3 regions of the Intestinimonas sp. RTP31139st1_F5_RTP31139_211217 genome follow, and region 3 is predicted to be linked to each of the others. Evidence: predicted binding sites of a transcription regulator. Region 3 holds the regulator's gene; each other region holds the start of a gene.
The links. Region 3 encodes HrcA, which represses chaperone genes, less so after heat shock. Its sites were predicted from a motif close to TGTTAGCACTCNNNNNNNNNGAGTGCTAACA; they were not measured.
Positions count from the first base shown of each region.

Region 1: the regulator HrcA is predicted to act here: its motif matches at 2,395-2,425, upstream of htpG (molecular chaperone HtpG).
Region 2: the regulator HrcA is predicted to act here: its motif matches at 2,564-2,594, upstream of ABUA09_RS09855 (co-chaperone GroES).

Region 1 covers NZ_JBCOAQ010000021.1:47,661-53,498, forward strand. Annotated here, with positions in the region: gene ABUA09_RS12405 (transketolase family protein) at 1-219, shown strand, start outside; gene ABUA09_RS12410 (GDSL-type esterase/lipase family protein) at 221-796, shown strand; gene ABUA09_RS12415 (MerR family transcriptional regulator) at 910-2,340, shown strand; gene htpG (molecular chaperone HtpG) at 2,471-4,393, shown strand; gene ABUA09_RS12425 (hypothetical protein) at 4,619-4,858, shown strand; gene ABUA09_RS12430 (hypothetical protein) at 4,928-5,149, shown strand; gene ABUA09_RS12435 (tRNA lysidine(34) synthetase) at 5,214-5,838, opposite strand, start outside.
Region 2 covers NZ_JBCOAQ010000013.1:23,054-28,891, reverse strand. Annotated here, with positions in the region: gene ABUA09_RS09865 (M48 family metallopeptidase) at 1-416, shown strand, start outside; gene groL (chaperonin GroEL) at 556-2,184, opposite strand; gene ABUA09_RS09855 (co-chaperone GroES) at 2,234-2,518, opposite strand; gene ABUA09_RS09850 (diacylglycerol/lipid kinase family protein) at 2,705-3,628, opposite strand; gene ABUA09_RS09845 (WG repeat-containing protein) at 3,681-4,877, opposite strand; gene ABUA09_RS09840 (THUMP domain-containing class I SAM-dependent RNA methyltransferase) at 4,858-5,838, opposite strand, start outside.
Region 3 covers NZ_JBCOAQ010000018.1:35,173-41,010, forward strand. Annotated here, with positions in the region: gene dnaK (molecular chaperone DnaK) at 1-1,746, opposite strand, end outside; gene grpE (nucleotide exchange factor GrpE) at 1,834-2,394, opposite strand; gene hrcA (heat-inducible transcriptional repressor HrcA) at 2,406-3,464, opposite strand; gene ABUA09_RS11605 (GNAT family N-acetyltransferase) at 3,673-4,164, shown strand; gene ABUA09_RS11610 (D-alanyl-D-alanine carboxypeptidase family protein) at 4,384-5,514, shown strand; gene glgB (1,4-alpha-glucan branching protein GlgB) at 5,786-5,838, shown strand, end outside.

The DNA of each region.
Region 1 (5,838 bases), on a different contig from region 3:
GGAGCCATTGTCACCACGGAGGAGCACAATATCATCGGCGGTCTCGGCTCCGCCGTGGCCGACTATCTCGCCGGCGTGTACCCGGTGCCGGTGGTGCGCCACGGCGTGAACGATGAGTTCGGTCGTTCGGGCAAGGCCGCCGAGGTCCTAGAGGCCTATGGCCTCACCGCCGTGGGCATCGTGGAGAAGGTCCGGGCCGCCCTGGCGCTGAAGCGGTAACATGAAGCTGGTCTGCCTTGGGGACAGCCTGACCTATGGCTACGGCGTCCCCCGAAGGGACTGCTGGGTCAGCCTGTGCGCGGAGCGGACGGGCCATACGCTGGTGAACCGGGGGATCACCGGCGACACGGCGGGCGGTATGCTCTCCCGTTTTGGCCGGGATGTGCTGAATGAGAGGCCGGACCGTGTGCTCATCATGGGCGGCGCCAACGATATCTTTCTCACCGGCAGCGACCTGCGGGCCAGGGCTGATCTCGGCGCCCTGGTCCACCAGTCGGTCGCCGCTGGCATCCGCCCTATGCTGGGCCTGCCCATCCCCCTTTCTCCCGCCCTGGTCCCACCCCCCTGGACCGAGCTGACGGATTTCTTCGCGCTGGAGCCGGTGTTCCGTGCCTACCGGGACTGGCTGCTCCGCTTTGCCGGGATCTTCCGCATACAGACCGTGGACTTCTCCCTGCCGGCCTTTGCGCCGCCGGAGGGCATGCGGCTGTATCTGGACGGCCTCCACCCCAACCGGGAGGGGCACCGCCTGATGGCGGACGCCCTGTGCGCCGCCCTGCCGCCCATCCATCTCTGAGAAAACCCGGGCGCCTCTGCTGTGGCGCCCGGGTTTTTGCTGCTTTTTTACGAAAAAGGCTTGACTGTAAACCCCCTTCACCCTTTATACTGAGCCTGTCAGGAGGTGTATCCATGAACATCGGCCAGTTGGAAACGGCTCTGGGCATGACCCGGGCCAACATCCGTTTTTATGAAAAAGAGGGGCTGCTCTCCCCCGCCCGCAGTGAAAACGGCTACCGGGACTATACCGGGTCCGATCTGGACATCCTGCGCCGGATCAAGCTCCTCCGCCAGCTCCAGTTCTCCCTGGAGGACATCAGGGCCATGCAGACGGGCGCGCTGGACCTGCCCGCCGCCCTCCGGCAGCAGGAAGCCCGTCTCCAGCGCCAGGCCGACGACCTGGATGCGGCCCGCGCCCTGTGCCGCACCATGGAGGCCGACGGGGTCCAGTACCGGGATCTGAATGCGGGAAAATATTTGGAGGAAATGGTCCGGCTGGAGCAGGGCGGTGTCCGGTTCCAAAGCGTGGAACGGGACGCCCTCCCTACCGTCAACCACCCCTGGCGGCGCTTCTTTGCCCGCTCGCTGGACTTCAGCCTGTGCCGCCTGCTGCTGGACGCCGTGCTGGCCCTGGGTTTTCGGACCACTGCGGGAGACGGGCTGATGTGGGACCTGCTGATGGCCTATCTTACCTGGGGCGTTCAATTCCTGTTGGAGCCTCTGCTGCTGAGCACCTGGGGATTTACCCCGGGCAAGTGGCTTTTCGGTCTGGCCGTCCGGAACGCCGACGGGGGCAAGCTCACCTTTTCCCAGGCCTTTGGGCGGCTGTCCGCCCTATTTGGGCGGGGCGAGGGCTGGGGCATCCCCTTTTATGCGCTCTACCGCAATTATAAAAGCATGCGTGCCCTTGAGGAGGGCGAAGTCCTCCTCTGGGAAGAGACGTGCGCTTACACCATCCGGGACCTGCGCCCGGTGCGGTGGGTGGGTTTTCTGGGCGCGGAGGCCGCCCTTCTGGCCGTATCCCTGCTGCTGGGCCTCCATGTCCTGGTCCCGCCGGTACGCCACCCCCTGACCGTAGCGGAGTTCTCCCGAAACTACAACGCCGCCCTGCGCCGGTACGGCGGGGCTGAGACCTACGTGCTGGACGCTGACGGCGGCTGGGTGAAGGTCGCGCCGGCAGGCACCTATTCCATCGGCCTGTCCGATCCCCCTCCCGCCCTTCAGTACACGCTGGAGGACGGCGTGGTCACCGGCGTGTCCTTTACCACCAGCGCCGCGCCCTCCTTTCTGAACTCCAACGACAGCCTGGCACTGTTCTCCCTGCTCGCCCTCCTGCCCGCTCAGCCCGAAGTGGGGCTTCACAACTGGTATTTTGCCAGCCGTGATACAACGTCCCAGTTCGGCGGAAGCTTTGAGGATTTCTCCTTCACCAGATACGGTCTCACCATCACCAACCGGGTGGACTACAGCGGCTATGAGGCGGTCGGCGAGCACTACCTGCTTCCCATCGAGGGGCAGACGCAGACCTTCCGCCAGACCTTCTCCATCACCGCAGCGGGATAATTTGTAAACAATTCTTGAACCCTCTTGCAATTTTCTATACGAAGGATTATGATAGTTTAGCACTCCAAGAGAAAGAGTGCTAAACTATCGTTTTTTATTCTCTTATCTTTTTCATACGGAGGCTTGACTTATGGCAAAGAAACAGTTCAAGGCGGAATCCAAGCGGCTTTTGGATCTGATGATCAACTCCATCTATACCCACAAGGAGATTTTCCTCCGGGAGCTCATCTCCAACGCCAGCGACGCGGTGGACAAGCTGGCCTACCGGTCCCTCACCGACGATCAGGTGGGACTCTCCCGCTCCGACTTCAAGATCACCCTGATCCCGGACCGGGACGCGCGCACCCTCACCGTCTGTGACAACGGCATCGGCATGACCCGGGACGAGATGGAGCAGAATTTGGGCACCATCGCCCGCAGCGGCTCTCTCCAGTTCAAGCAGGAGATGGCCGCCAAGGAGGGGGAAAACCAGGACGTGGCCGACATCATCGGCCAGTTCGGCGTGGGCTTCTACTCCGCCTTCATGGTGGCCGACCAGGTGACGGTGATCTCCAGAGCCTACGGCAGCGACGAGGCCTGGAAGTGGGAATCCGCCGGGGCCGACGGCTACACCATGACCCTCTGCGAGCGGGAGGCTGCCGGTACCGACGTGATCCTCCACATCAAGCCCGACACCGAGGACGATGACTACGACCAGTACCTCCAGCAGTACCGGCTGGACAGCTTGGTAAAAAAGTATTCCGACTATATCCACTACCCCATCGTCATGGAGATGGAGCATTCCCACATGAAGCCCAAGCCGGAGGATGCCGGGGAGGATTACAAGCCCGAGTATGAGACGGTGAAGGAGTGGGAGACCCTCAATTCCATGGTGCCCCTGTGGCAGCGCCCCAAGAGCGAGGTGACGACCGAGGAGTACAACACGTTTTATAAGGAGAAGTTCGGCGACTGGGAAGACCCCCTGGCGGTCGTCCACGTGTCCGCCGAGGGACAGGTGGAGTACAAGGCCCTCCTGTTCATTCCCGCTCACGCACCCTTCAACTACTACAGCCGCGACTATGAAAAGGGCCTCCAGCTCTACTCCTCCGGCGTGCTCATCATGGACCGGTGCGCCGACCTGGTCCCCGACCACTTCAGTTTCATCCGGGGCGTGGTGGACTCCCCCGACCTCTCCCTCAACATCTCCCGTGAGATGCTCCAGCATACCCGGGTCCTCCAGGTCATCTCCGGCAACCTGGAGAAGAAAGTGAAGGCCGAACTTCTGAAGCTCCAGAAAGACGACCGTGAAAAATATGAGCAGTTCTATTCCGCCTTCGGCCGTCAGCTCAAGTACGGCGTGGTCTCCGACTACGGCGCCCATAAGGATATGCTCAAGGATCTGCTCCTCTTCTGGTCCTCCCGCGAGGGCAAGAATACCTCCCTGGCCGAGTACGCAGCGCGCATGGCGGAGGACCAGCCATCCATCTACTTCCTCTGCGCCGAGAGCGTGGAGAAGGCCGCCAAGCTACCTCAGGCCGAGCGCGTGCTGGACAAGGGGTATGAGATCCTCTACCTCACTGACGAGGTGGACGAGTTTGTCATGAACACCCTCTCCGAGTGGGACGGCAAGCCCTTCAAGAACGTCTGCGACGACGACGCCCTCCCTGAGAGCGACGAAGAGAAGGCCCAGGCCGAAAAAAAGGCCGAGGAAAACAAGGATGTGCTGGACTTCGTCAAGGAGACCCTGGGCGAGAGGATCAAGGAGGTCCGCATCTCCAAGATCCTCAAGTCCGCCCCCGTCTGCATGAGCGCCGACGGCCCCGTATCCCTGGAAATGGAGAAGTATTTCCAGCGTGTGGATCCCCAGGCCGCCAAGGAGATGAAGGCAGGCCGGGTACTGGAGCTCAACCCCGACTCCGGCGCCTTTGCCGCCCTCCGCGCCGCTCTGGAGGGGGACAAGGAGCGGGCCAGGACCTATGCCGAGCTTCTCTATGATCAGGCCCTTCTTATCGCCGGACTCCCACTGGAAGACCCCGCCGCTTATACGGAGCTGGTCTGTTCTCTGATGCAATAAAAGAATGTTACCCGGGTCCCCAGGGCGGCCTATTACCGCCCCGGGGACTTTTATCAATTTGCACAAAATAAATGGTGCTACCAATTTGTTTTCTGTATAATTTACTTTGCACACCAAAAATAGCTTCAAACGAAAGCATTTCTTATTTCTAACTTTAGTTATCCTGCCCATTGCGCCCCCATGCCCCCCGTGTTATACTCAGCGTGTCACAAGGAGGTGCCCTATATGGTCATTGAGACAAAGTTTGATTCCATTGCTGAGATTGCAGGACTGCAGCGCATGGCGCAGACGGTGGATGAGCAGGTGCTGCTCCGCGCTCCCCAGAGCAATATTCTGGTGGACGCCAAGTCCTTCCTGGGCCTTTTTACGCTGGATTTTTCCAAGCCGGTGGAGGTCGTTACCGATTCCGTATATGTGATCCGTCAGCTGGAGATCGCCAGCCGCAGGAAAGCCGCTGTGCGGTAACGTCTTCCGCCCCTCAGCCGTCCGGCGGTTCACGCCGGTCATCTTGATTTTGAAAGGAGGCCATGCTCCATGGTCATTCCGGTGCAGTTTGAGTCTATTGAGGAGATCCGCGCCATACAGCGCCTGGCCTGTGCGGCCGACGAGGACGTGTTCCTCCACTCTCCCGATAACGCCATCATGGTGGACGCCAAGTCTTTTATCGGCCTCTTCACCCTGGATTTTTCCAAGCCGGTGAATGTGGTCACAGAGTCGCCTTATGTCATCCATCAGCTCACCTGCCGCAAGGCTTGACCCGGCGCCGCGCTTCTCCACAGATAAAAACGGACGCCTGCCCACCGGGGCAGACGTCCATTTTTTATTCCTCTCTCCCATCGTCCGCCAGCGGCCGCCGCCGGTGATCCTGCGGCTCCCAGGCGGGCAGGGGCAGACGCTGCATGGCCGAAAAGACCTTTTCCCGCAGGTCCGGGTACTCCTTTGACAGGCTGTGGATCAGCTCCTTGACCTCCTGCCGCTTGGTGTAGCCGTCGGCGGGACAGGGATTGAACACCACGGGCAGATGCTCCCGCTCCGCCGCTTTGCGGAGCATCCACTCTCCGCAGTAAAGCATGGGCCGGATCTGCGTGATGCCCATTCGGTCCAGATAGGTCACGGGCTGGAAGCAGGAGATGCGTCCCTCATAAAAGAGAGAGAGGAAAAAGGTCTCCACTGCGTCGTCAAAATGGTGGCCCAGGGCGATCTTGGTGATCCCTCTCTCCCGGATGGCGTTGTGGAGCGCGCCCCGGCGCATTTTAGCGCACATGGAGCAGGGATTTTTCTCTTTGCGGAGGTCAAATATGATGTGGTGGATCTCTGAGTGGAGCAGGGTATAGGGCACGCCCAATTCCCCGCACAACTCCGCCACATGGGAAAAGTCCATCCCGGCGCCCCCGTCCACATGGCCCATGTCCAGCGTGAACGCCTCCACGGTGAAGGGCTTGGGG
Region 2 (5,838 bases), on a different contig from region 3:
TGGACGGAGAAAAGGCCATTCTCACTGTGCGAGAGGGCAGCACCACCGAGCAGCGAGAAAAGTTTGTAAACGAATGGTATCGATGCATCCTTAAGGCGGAGATCGAGCGTGTTCTGCCCAAATGGGAACAAATTTCAGATCTCCACCCAGATGGATGGCAGATAAAAAATATGACTACCCGATGGGGCACCTGCAATGTGAAAACGCGAAAGGTATGGTTCAATCTTCAGTTGGCAAAAAAGACACCAGAGTGCTTGGAATATGTCATTGTACATGAGCTAATGCATTTAATTGAAAAGAGCCATAATGAGAAGTTTGCCACACTTATGGACAAGTACCTTCCTAACTGGCGAGAAATTCGTAAGAGTTTGAATGGACAAATTCTAGATTATCTTGATAGCGCAAAAGAATGCTAAAAGAAGAATAACCGCCGCTCACTTTAGCGTGAGCGGCGGTTGTATTTACCTATTAAGCGCTGAATTGGTGTAAATTTGGTGTAAATCAGCCACACCACTTACGGAAAATCCAGAAATTTCAAGGGTCAGCGGCTATCTCTTAGTACATGCCGCCCATGTCGGGGGCAGCGGGAGCGGCAGGCGCAGGGGGTTCGGGCTTATCGGTGACCAGGGACTCGGTGGTCAGCAGCACGCCAGCCACGGAGGCGGCGTTCTCCAGCGCGGAGCGGGTCACCTTGGTGGGGTCCACGATACCGGCGGAGATCATATCCACGTAGGTCTCGCTCAGGGCGTTGAAGCCGTAGCCCACCTTCTTGCTGTTCTTGACCTTCTCCAGCACCACAGAGCCGTCGATGCCGGCGTTGGCAGAGATTTGACGCATGGGCTCGGTCAGGGCCTTGGCAACGATGGCCACGCCGGTCTTCTCGTCGCCCTCGGCGGTCTTGAGCAGCTTCTCCACAGCGGGAATGGCGTTGACATAGGCGGTACCGCCTCCGGCCACGATACCCTCTTCCACGGCGGCGCGGGTGGCGTTCAGGGCGTCCTCGATGCGGAGCTTCTTCTCCTTCATCTCGGACTCGGTGGCGGCGCCCACACGGATGATGGCCACGCCGCCGGCCAGCTTGGCCAGACGCTCCTGGAGCTTCTCACGGTCATAATCGGAAGTGGTGACTTCGATCTGGCTGCGGATCTGGGCGACACGGTCCTTAATGGCCTTGCTCTCGCCGGAGCCGTCCACGATGATGGTGTTGTCCTTGGTCACCTTGACCTGGCGGGCATGGCCCAGCATATCGGCAGTGGCCTCCTTGAGCTCATAGCCCAGGTCGGAGGAAATGACGGTGCCGCCGGTGAGGATGGCCATATCCTGGAGCATCTCCTTGCGGCGGTCGCCGAAGCCGGGCGCCTTCACGCAGCAGACGTTCAGGGTACCGCGCAGCTTGTTGACGATCAGGGTGCTCAGGGCGTCGCCCTCCACATCCTCCGCCACGATCAGCAGCTTCTTGCCGGACTGGACCACCTGCTCCAGAATGGGCAGCAGCTCCTGGATGTTGGAGATCTTCTTGTCGGTGATGAGGATGGCGGCGTCATCCAGAACGGCCTCCATCTTCTCGGTGTCGGTGACCATATAGGGGGCGATATAGCCGCGGTCGAACTGCATGCCCTCGACGACCTCGCTGTAGGTCTCGGCGGTCTTGGACTCCTCAACGGTGATGACGCCGTCGGCGGAGACCTTTTCCATGGCCTCGGCAATCAGCTTGCCGATGGTCTCATCGCCGGAAGAGACGGCGCCCACGCGGGCGATGTCCTCGGTGCCGTTGACGGGCTTGGAGTTCTCCTTGATGGCGGCCACGGCGGCGGCGGTGGCGCTGGCGATCCCCTTCTTCATGATCATAGGGTTGGCGCCGGCAGCCAGATTCTTCAGGCCCTCGCGAATAATGGCCTGGGCCAGCAGGGTGGCGGTAGTGGTGCCGTCGCCGGCCACGTCGTTGGTCTTGGTGGAGACTTCCTTGACGATCTGGGCGCCCATGTTCTCAAAGGGATCGGGCAGCTCGATCTCCTTGGCGATGGTCACGCCGTCATTGGTGATGAGGGGGGTGCCGAACTTCTTGTCGAGCACGACGTTGCGGCCCTTGGGGCCCAGGGTGATCTTAACGGTATCGGCCAGGGTGTTGACGCCGCGCTCCAGGGCGCGGCGGGCGTCCTCGCCGTAGAGAATCTGCTTGGACATAGCGTATTACCTCCAAATTGTAATATGATGCTGGGATCAAAACGAAAGCTTACTCGACAACGGCCAGGATGTCGCTCTGGCGCACGATGGTGTACTCCTCGCCGTCCACCTTGACCTCGGTGCCGGCGTATTTACTGGTGATGACCTTCTGGCCCTTCTTGACCACCATCTTGACTTCCTTGCCGTCCACCATTCCGCCGGGGCCCACTTCGATGACTTCGGCCACTTCCGGCTTCTCCTTGGCGGCGCCGGTCAGGATGATACCGCTCTTGGTGGTCTCCTCGGCCTCCACCATCTTGATGATGACTCGATCTGCAAGGGGTTTGAGCTTCATTTGAGGTTCCTCCTTATATGTGTTTTGTGTTTAGCAAATTTAAGGGGTTAGCACTCGAATTATATGAGTGCTAACTTCGAGTATGATAATACCTCGACTTGCCAAAAAAATCAACCCCTATTTTTTAAAAACAGGGGTTGATTTTTTAAAAATTCATCTTTTGTTCACAAACGGAACGGGAGAGTGCTAGTTTTCGCCGCGGTAATCCAAATCGCCTGGGTAGAAAAAGGCGACCTTGCGCTCTGAGATCCGGACAGTAAAGGACTTGGCGCGCATCACTTCGCCGTCTATCACCGCTACCAGCTCTTCGGGGGAGGAAAAAGAGAAGGCGGGACCGTGGAAGTGGCGGATGACCTCGGGGTAGCTGCGATAACGGCCCTTGGCATACGCTCCCACCAGCCGGAAAAAGGTAAAGCGGCTCACCCGGGGTACCACGACCATATCCAGCACGCCGTCGTCGGGCTGTGCGTCCCCCACAGGCATGAATCCGCCGCCATAATAGCGGCCGTTGCAGATGCAGATGATAGAGGTCTCCTCCTCCAGGCGGTCCAGGCCCGCCTGGACCACGGTGGGGCGGGCGATGTCGGTGAGGAGGACGTTAACCCCCAGGGAGAGGAGGTAGGCACCGGGGCCCGTGACCAGCGGGAGGCGCTTATAGCGGTGGACGTCGGCGGCCACCCGGGAGTCCACGCCGGCACAGATCACGCCGATGCCCAGCTTACCGTTGCAGTCCATCAGATCAAAGGCGGCCTGGGGTCCCCTGGACAGGGCGGCCAGATCGGAGAAACGGGCGGCGTAATTGGCACCGAAAATCCTCAGAAAGTCATTGCCGGTCCCCTTCGGCACATTGGTGACGGCCGCGTTGGGGTAGCCAGCCGCGCCATTGACCACTTCGTTGAGGGTCCCGTCCCCGCCGCAGGCGTAGATGCGCACCGGGCCGCCGGAACAGGCCGCCCGCCGGGCGAGCTGTTCCGCGTCTCCTGCGGAAGAGGTGAGGACCACCTCGTGCTCCAGGCCCAGCGGGGAAAAGGCCTCCTCCACCCGGCGGAGCAACGCCTCCGTGCTGCCCCTCTTCCCGGCGGCGGGGTTGACGAGGAAGAGATGCTTCATGGCTTGTCTTCCTTTCGTGTTGGAAATGGAGCGTGAAATATGTATGGAAGAGTTACGCTGTCACCGCCGGGGCGGACTCCGGCGCGGTGTCGGCCGCGGCGCTGCGGTAGGCGGAGGGCCACAAGGTGATGCGCTGCTCGGCACGGGCCATACGAGAGACGATGGCGGCGGCCTCAGCGCGGGTGAGGCTGTCGGCGGGCCGGAAGGTGAGGCCGGCGTCGGTGCCGGAGAGGATCCCTTTGGCATACAGGCTGAAAATGGCGTCGGCGGCGTAATCCCCGGCCTTTACATCGGGAACGGATGCCTTGACCTGCGCCAGGCTGTTGCGCTCGGGTATGCTGCGGCCCAGTGTGGTGGCGGCAAAGATGCGCGCCATCTCGGCCCGGGTAACGGGGCGTTCGTAGTCGTCGAACTCACCCGGGGAGATCACGCCGCTGGCCTCACAATAGGCGACAGAAGAGCGATACCAAGGGGTCCCGGTGATGGGCTGGAGGTGGAAGCTGTCCCCCTTGGACTGGCTCTCCATGAAAGCAGCCAGCTTTAGGGCTTCCGCCACCGTCAGAGTCTGGTTGGGGGAGAAGGCGCCGTTTCCGGTACCCTGCATCAGGCTGACATTGTAGGCGATATCCACCCATACGGCGAACCAGTCCCTGGGCCCCACATCGGAGAAGGAGGGAAGGCGGCCCTTGATCAGCGGGAACTGGGCGGAAGGTACCTGCCGCTGGGCCATGAGGGAGGGGAGACTGGAGAGGGACACCATCGTGTCCACGCCGCCGGTGGCGAAGACCAGAACATCCAGCCCGTCTACCCGGTCCACCCGGACGGCATCGTAGGCGATGGGATAAAATTCCCATGTCTCGCCCCCCTGGCCGTCGGGGAAAGCGAGGATGCTCACCACGCCCCATTGGTCCCCTTTCTGGGCCAGATACAGCCCGTAGCCCAAGTTCTCCAGCGTGTCGTACTCCGGCTGGAGCAGATAGGCGCCGTCCTGGCGGATGAGCCCCATTTTATTGTTTGTGCGGACCAGGGCGGTGCCCAGCGTGAAGTCCAGGACCGACTGATAGCGGATGGGGACGACGACGCTGCCGGTGGTGTCTACAAAGCCCCACAGGCCGTTCTCTGTCGCCTGGGCCAGGCCCTCCTGGTAACCGTATACGATAGGGGCCGCGACGGCGGCGGAAATCACCGCAGCGCAGGAGAGGACCAGAGCGGCCAGCTTGCGGCCCGGATTACTTTTTGCCTTTCTCATATCGTACGCCTCGCTTTCCGTACAGGAACAGATCGCATTTTATCATACCGTTGTATAATTTGCGCCTTTTATCGGCAGTGCGGCCGAAGGTGCGCTCAAACTCCGTGTGGGACGAGAGCAGGGACAGGGTCCAGCCGTCGGGCAGAGAGCGGAAGGCCTGGCCGAATTCCCGATAGAGCTCCTCAGCCTCCCGCTTCTCCAGGATACGCTCGCCGTAGGGCGGGTTGGTGACGAGCCGGCCGTAGGGGGCCTCACGGCGGAACCGGAGGGCGTCCGCCACCTCGAAGCGGACCAGATCCTCCACGCCGGCCTTTTCAGCGTTGGAACGGGCGATGGACACCGCCTTGGGGTCGATATCCCCGCCCCAGATGTCGTAGGACCCGTCAAATTCCCGGTCCATGGCCTCGTCTGCGGCGTCCATCCAGGCCCCAGGGGGAAGAAAGCCCCACTTCTGTGCGGAAAAGGAGCGGTCCAGGCCGGGAGCGCGGTTTTTGGCGATGAGGGCGGCCTCGATGGCAATGGTGCCGGAACCGCAAAAGGGGTCGCAGAAAGGATCGCGGCCCCGGTATTTGGAGAGGAGCACCATGGCGGCGGCCAGAGTCTCCCGCAGAGGCGCCGTGACGCCCACCGCCCGATAGCCCCGTTTGTGGAGGCCGGGGCCAGTGGTGTCCAGCATGAGGACGGCGGTGTCCTTCATAAGGGAGAACTGGATCTGATAGAGCGGGCCGGTCTCGGGCAGCTTGTCCAATCCATAAGCGCCGCCCAGCCGGGCCGCCACGGCCTTTTTAATGATAGCTTGACAGGCGGGAACAGCGTGGAGGGCGGAGTTGAGACAGTGGCCCTTCACCGGGAAGGCCCCGTTCCGGGGGATGAGATCCTCCCAGGGGAGGGCGCGGGTCCCCTCGAAAAGGGCATCGAAGTCCCCGGCGGGGAAGGAGCCCAGCACGAGGAGCACCCGTTC
Region 3 (5,838 bases):
GGCCTGGGCGCCGGCCTGATTATAGAGCTTTTCGCTGATGGGATAAAAGGCCTTGCTCAGTTCCTCGGTAGCGGACTTGATGGCCTCCACGTCGGTGCCCTTCAGGGCGTCCTTGAGCTTGGTGAGGGCGGCGTCCAGGGTCGCCTTGTCGCCGGAGTCGATCTTGTCCTTGAGCTCTTCCATGACCTTTTCGGTCTGGTACACCATCTGGTCGCCCTGGTTGCGGACATCCACCTCTTCCTTCCGCTTGGCGTCCTCGGCGGCAAACTGTTCGGCCTCCTTGACGGCCTTCTCCACATCCTCTTTGGACATGTTGGTGGAGGAGGTGATGGTGATGTGCTGCTCTTTGCCGGTGCCCATATCTTTGGCGGAGACGTTCACGATGCCGTTTGCGTCGATGTCAAAGGTGACTTCGATCTGGGGCACGCCGCGGCGGGCCGGTGCGATCCCGTCCAGATTGAAGCGTCCCAGGGTCTTGTTATACTGCGCCATCTCCCGCTCGCCCTGGAGCACATGGACCTCCACGGAGGTCTGATTGTCTGCGGCGGTGGTGAAGATCTGGCTCTTCTTGGTGGGGATGGTGGTGTTGCGCTCGATGAGTTTGGTCATTACGCCGCCCATGGTCTCAATACCCAGGCTGAGGGGGGTGACGTCCAGGAGCAGCAGGCCCTTCACATCGCCCACCAGCACACCGCCCTGGATGGCGGCGCCGATGGCCACACACTCGTCGGGGTTGATGCCCTTGAAGCCCTCTTTGCCGGTGAGCTTTTTGACCATCTCCTGCACGGCGGGGATACGGCTGGAGCCGCCCACCAGCAGGACCTTGGCGATGTCGTTGGCGGCGAGACCGGCGTCGCTCATGGCCTGGCGCACAGGACCGGCGGTCCGCTCCACCAGGGAGGCGGTGAGCTGGTCGAACTTGGCCCTGGTGAGGGTCAGATCCAGGTGCTTGGGGCCGGTGGCGTCGGCGGTGATATAGGGGAGGTTAATGGCGGTGGAGGTGACGCCGGAGAGCTCGATCTTGGCCTTCTCGGCGGCCTCCTTCAGCCGCTGCATGGCCACTTTGTCGCTGGAGAGGTCGATGCCGTTGGAGCTCTTGAACTCAGCTACCATCCAGTCCATCACGGCCTGGTCGAAGTCGTCGCCGCCCAGATGGGTGTCGCCGGAGGTGGACAGCACCTCGATGACGCCGTCGCCGATTTCCAGGATGGACACGTCGAAGGTGCCGCCGCCCAGGTCGTAGACCATGATCTTCTGATCCTGCTTCTCCTTGTCCACGCCGTACGCCACGGCGGCGGCAGTGGGCTCGTTGATGATCCGTTTCACGTCCAGGCCGGCGATCTTGCCGGCATCCTTGGTGGCCTGGCGCTGGGCGTCATTGAAGTAGGCGGGGACGGTGATGACGGCCTCGGTGACGCTCTGGCCCAGATAGGCCTCGGCGTCCGCCTTCAGCTTCTGCAGGATCATGGCGGAAATCTCCTGGGGTGTGTAGGCCTTGCCGTCGATGTTTACCTTGTGGTTGGTGCCCATCTCGCGCTTGATGGACATAATAGTGCGGTCGGGGTTGGTGATGGCCTGGCGCTTTGCCACTTGGCCCACCATCCGCTCGCCGTCCTTGGAGAAGGCCACCACGGACGGGGTGGTACGGTTGCCCTCTGCGTTGGCGATGACAACGGGCTCGCCGCCCTCCATAACAGCCACGCAGGAGTTGGTCGTACCCAGGTCGATACCGATAATCTTAGACATAATAAATTCCTCCAATAATAAAGAAATTGGCTTTACAAATTCAACTGGAACGGCGTCTTCCGCCTGTTCCGGGGGACCCTGGCATCTCTAGTTGGCCACCTTTACCATAGCGAACCGGATGACCTTTTCCCCCAGCCGGAAGCCGGCCTGAAAGACCTCCACGACGGTGTTCTCTTCGGCGCTTTCGTCCTCCACATGCATCACGGCGTTGTGAAGCGAGGGGTCAAAGGGCTGCCCCAGGGCGGGAATCTCTTCGATGCCCAGCCGGGTCATGATCTCCTTCAACCCGGTCATGGTCATCTCCACACCCTTGGCGTAGGCCTCGTCACAGGTCTCCTGCTTGAGGGCGCGCTCCAGATTATCATAGACGGGAAGGAAAGCGGATACCGCGTCGGTTTTGGCGTCGGCATAGGCGGATTCCTTCTCCTTCTGGGACCGCTTCCGGAAGTTATCATATTCAGCGGCCAGACGCAGATATTTGCTCTCTTTTTCCGCCAGCTCGTTTTTCAAGGCTTCCAGCTCCTCCACCAGGGGATCGGGGGCAGTCTCAGCCTCCGGCGTACAGTCAGCCTCCGCTGAGGGCTGGGCCTGTGCGTGTTCTGCGGGAGACTCTTGGATGGGGTCCTTTTTCTGATCCTTTTTACTCAAGGTGTTTCCTCCTATTTTTCCTTGGCGCCGTCGTCCGCCGGAGGGAGCTCGCCCGTTCCGAAGAGGCGGGTGAGGCCGGAGGCGAAATACGCAAGGCGCGCGGTGATCTTGGCGTAGTCCATCCGGGTGGGGCCCACCACGCCGATGACCCCTCGCATGCCGTCGCCGATCTCGTAGCTTGCCACCACCACACTGGTGTCTTTCAGGGCGTCCGCCACGTTTTCGGGCCCGATGAGAATCTCCATGGGGTCGGCCTGAGGCATGGGGAAGCGTCCTGCGTCCTGGTCCTCGCTGAGGTAGCTCATGAGAGGGGCGGCCCGATCCAGACTCTGGTACTCGGGGTGGGAGAGCAGACTGGCGATGCCCGCCGTATGGACGGTGCGCTGCTCCAGGCTCTCCAGCACGTCGATGGCGAAGGACACCACCAGGGAGATGAGCCCATAGGCCTCACCGGCCGCGTGGGAGGCCACCCGCATCAGCTCAGGGGTGATCTCATCCAGCGTGAGACCGGTAAAGGTAGTGTTCAAAAGGGTATTCAAAAGCTGAAGCTGTGCCTCCGAGAGATCGGCGGGCAGCCTGACCAGCCGGTTGCGCACCACATTGGTATCGGTCATCACCACGATGATGAAGGAGTCGCTGGCGACCATCAGAAGGTCAAAGCGCTGGATGGTGACCTTGCTGGCCCGGTCGGCCAGGGCAAAGGCGGGATACCGGGTGAGCTGGGAGACCACCCGCCCGGCCTGGTCAATGACCTGGTCCAGCTCCCGCATCTTCAGGTGAAGCGCCTCATTGAGCCGCCTGGTCTCCTGGACCGACAGGCGGTAATCGTCCATCAGCTCGTTGACATAGATGCGGTAGCCCTTGGGGGAGGGGATCCGCCCTGCGGAGGTATGGGGCTGCTCCAGCAGGCCCAGCTCCTCCAGGTCCGCCATCTCGTTGCGGACAGTGGCCGAGGAGACGTTCAGGCCGGGCGTGGAGGCCACGGCCTTGGAGCCCACAGGCTCCGCCGTCTCGATATAGTTTTCGATGATGGCGCGGAGGATTTTTTTCTTCCGGTCGCTCAGGTCCATACCGCGCTCACCTTCTTTTCCAATCTCAGTATGTTTAAAATCTTAGCACTCAACATCTCTGAGTGCTAATGTAAATCTACCACTACCCGGAAAAAAAGTCAATAGCAAAGGATGTAAATTAAATGTGAACGAAAAATCCCGGATTTATGCTTGCAAAAGCGGGATTTGATTGCCAGCGGAATTGCCAAAAGGGGGGGAGTGTGGTAAAATGGGTAAAACGGCGAAAGTGGGGGAGCATATGTCAGAGGAATTTGTCATTATCGACTACGAGGACCGATATAAGCCGGAGCTGTTGGCGATCTCTCTGCCCTGGCTGGAGGAAAACGACATTCTGGAGCCGGCAGACCTGGAACAGTTGGAGCATCCGGAACGGGTGCTGGCAGGCGGCGGGCGCATCTTTCTGGCCCGGGCGGGGGAAGAGATCGTGGGAATGATGATGCTGGAGCTCTTCCGGGACGGCGTGGCGGAGCCCTTCAAATTTGGGGTGAAGGCGCCCTGGCGCAACCGTGGAATCGGCAAGGCTCTGATGCGTGCAACCATCGACGCGGCCCGGGAACTGGGGGTACATACCCTGGTCCTCACCTCCCACCACAGTCTGAAAGCGGCCCTCCATGTATATGAAAGCTTCGGTTTCCGCTACGAGGCCCACGACAACGTGGCCTTTGCGCTCTCCGATATCATGATGAAGATGGAGCTCTAGGGCGTATCGGAAAAGAGGAGAGCGCCCGACCGGCGCGGGGCTCCCTTGCGATCGGCCGGGCCCCTGGACCGCCTCTCCGATGCGCCCCCGCCTGCTCTGCCCTGGGACAGCGCCGCAATTGCGGGGCGGTGTCTGAAATAAAATTTCTTCCAGTATAGAAGGCCCGCTTCCTCCACATCCTTTTCGTAGTAACTTCGATGATGGAGGAGAAGACCAACTATGAAACGAATTCTCGCGGCATTTCTATGCGCCTGTCTGCTGGTCCTGCCCGCCGCCGCCGTCACCGGCGCTCCGGAGACCGAGGCAGGGTCCGCCGTCCTGATGGAGAAGGAGACGGGCACCGTCCTCTATGAGGACCACGCCCACGACAAGCTGGAGCCCGCCAGTGTGACCAAGGTGATGACACTGCTGCTGGTGATAGAGGCCATCGACTCGGGGCGGCTCAAGCTGGACGATATGGTTACCGTCTCCGCCCGCGCCGCCTCCATGGGAGGGTCACAGGTCTACCTCAAAGAGGGGGAGCAAATGACGGTGGACGACATGCTCAAGGCAGTCGCCGTGGTGTCGGGCAACGATGCCGCCGTGGCTCTGGCCGAACACCTGGCCGGCAGTGAGTCCGCCTTTGTGGAGAGGATGAACCAGCGTGCCCACGAGTTGGGGATGGAGGATACCAATTTCCTCAACTGTACGGGCCTTCCGGCGGCGGGACATCTCACCTCCGCCTATGATATCGCATTGATGAGTCGGGCGCTGATCGGCCACGCCAAGATCCGGGAGTACACCACCATCTGGATGGACACCATCCGGGACGGACAGTTCCAACTGGCCAACACCAACAAGCTGGTGCGATTCTATGAGGGCTGTACGGGGCTGAAGACCGGCTCCACCGACTCCGCTCTCTACTGCCTGTCCGCCACTGCCGAGCGGGACGGAATGGAACTGATCGCCGTGGTGATGAAGTCCCCCACCTCCGCCCAGCGGTTTGAAAGCGCCAAATCCCTTCTGAACTTCGGCTTTGCCAACTATACCCTGTTGGATATCCAGCCGGACGCGGCCATCCCGCCAGTGGAGGTGTCCCTGGGTACCCTGGATCAGGTGCAGCCCATTCTGGGACAGGGCAGCCGGATTCTGGTGGACCGGAATGAACTCAATGAGGTGACCACGGAGCTTCGACTGACGGACAATGTGGAGGCCCCGGTGGAACAGGGACAGAAACTGGGAGAGATGGTGGTTTCCGTGGGGGGACAGGAGCGGCAGGTGATCCCCCTGGTGGCCGACCAGGCTGTGGAACGCCTGACCCTGCCCGGAATCTTTGCAAAGTTCGTGAAACAGTTATTTATGGCAGGATAAGCGGTATAAAGACGCCCGCCGGGACATAAAATCCCGGCGGGCGCCTTTCTCTTGGTGGGCGCTGTATGCCGATCTTACAAAAAGCTGAGAAACTTTATGTGCAGAATTTACGATTCGCGGCGACCTGCGCCTTGACGGATAAAGGTTTGTGTTGTATAATTCATACAAATATATGGAACAAAAAAATTAAGCAATTAGCCGTAATGACAACACATGAGACAAAATTTTTTTAAAATTTGGATAAATATACCAATGAAATGAGGCGTGTGCCATGGAAAGCCCAAAAAAGTACCCTCCGGCGGACAGCCGGACGGAGCAAATGAT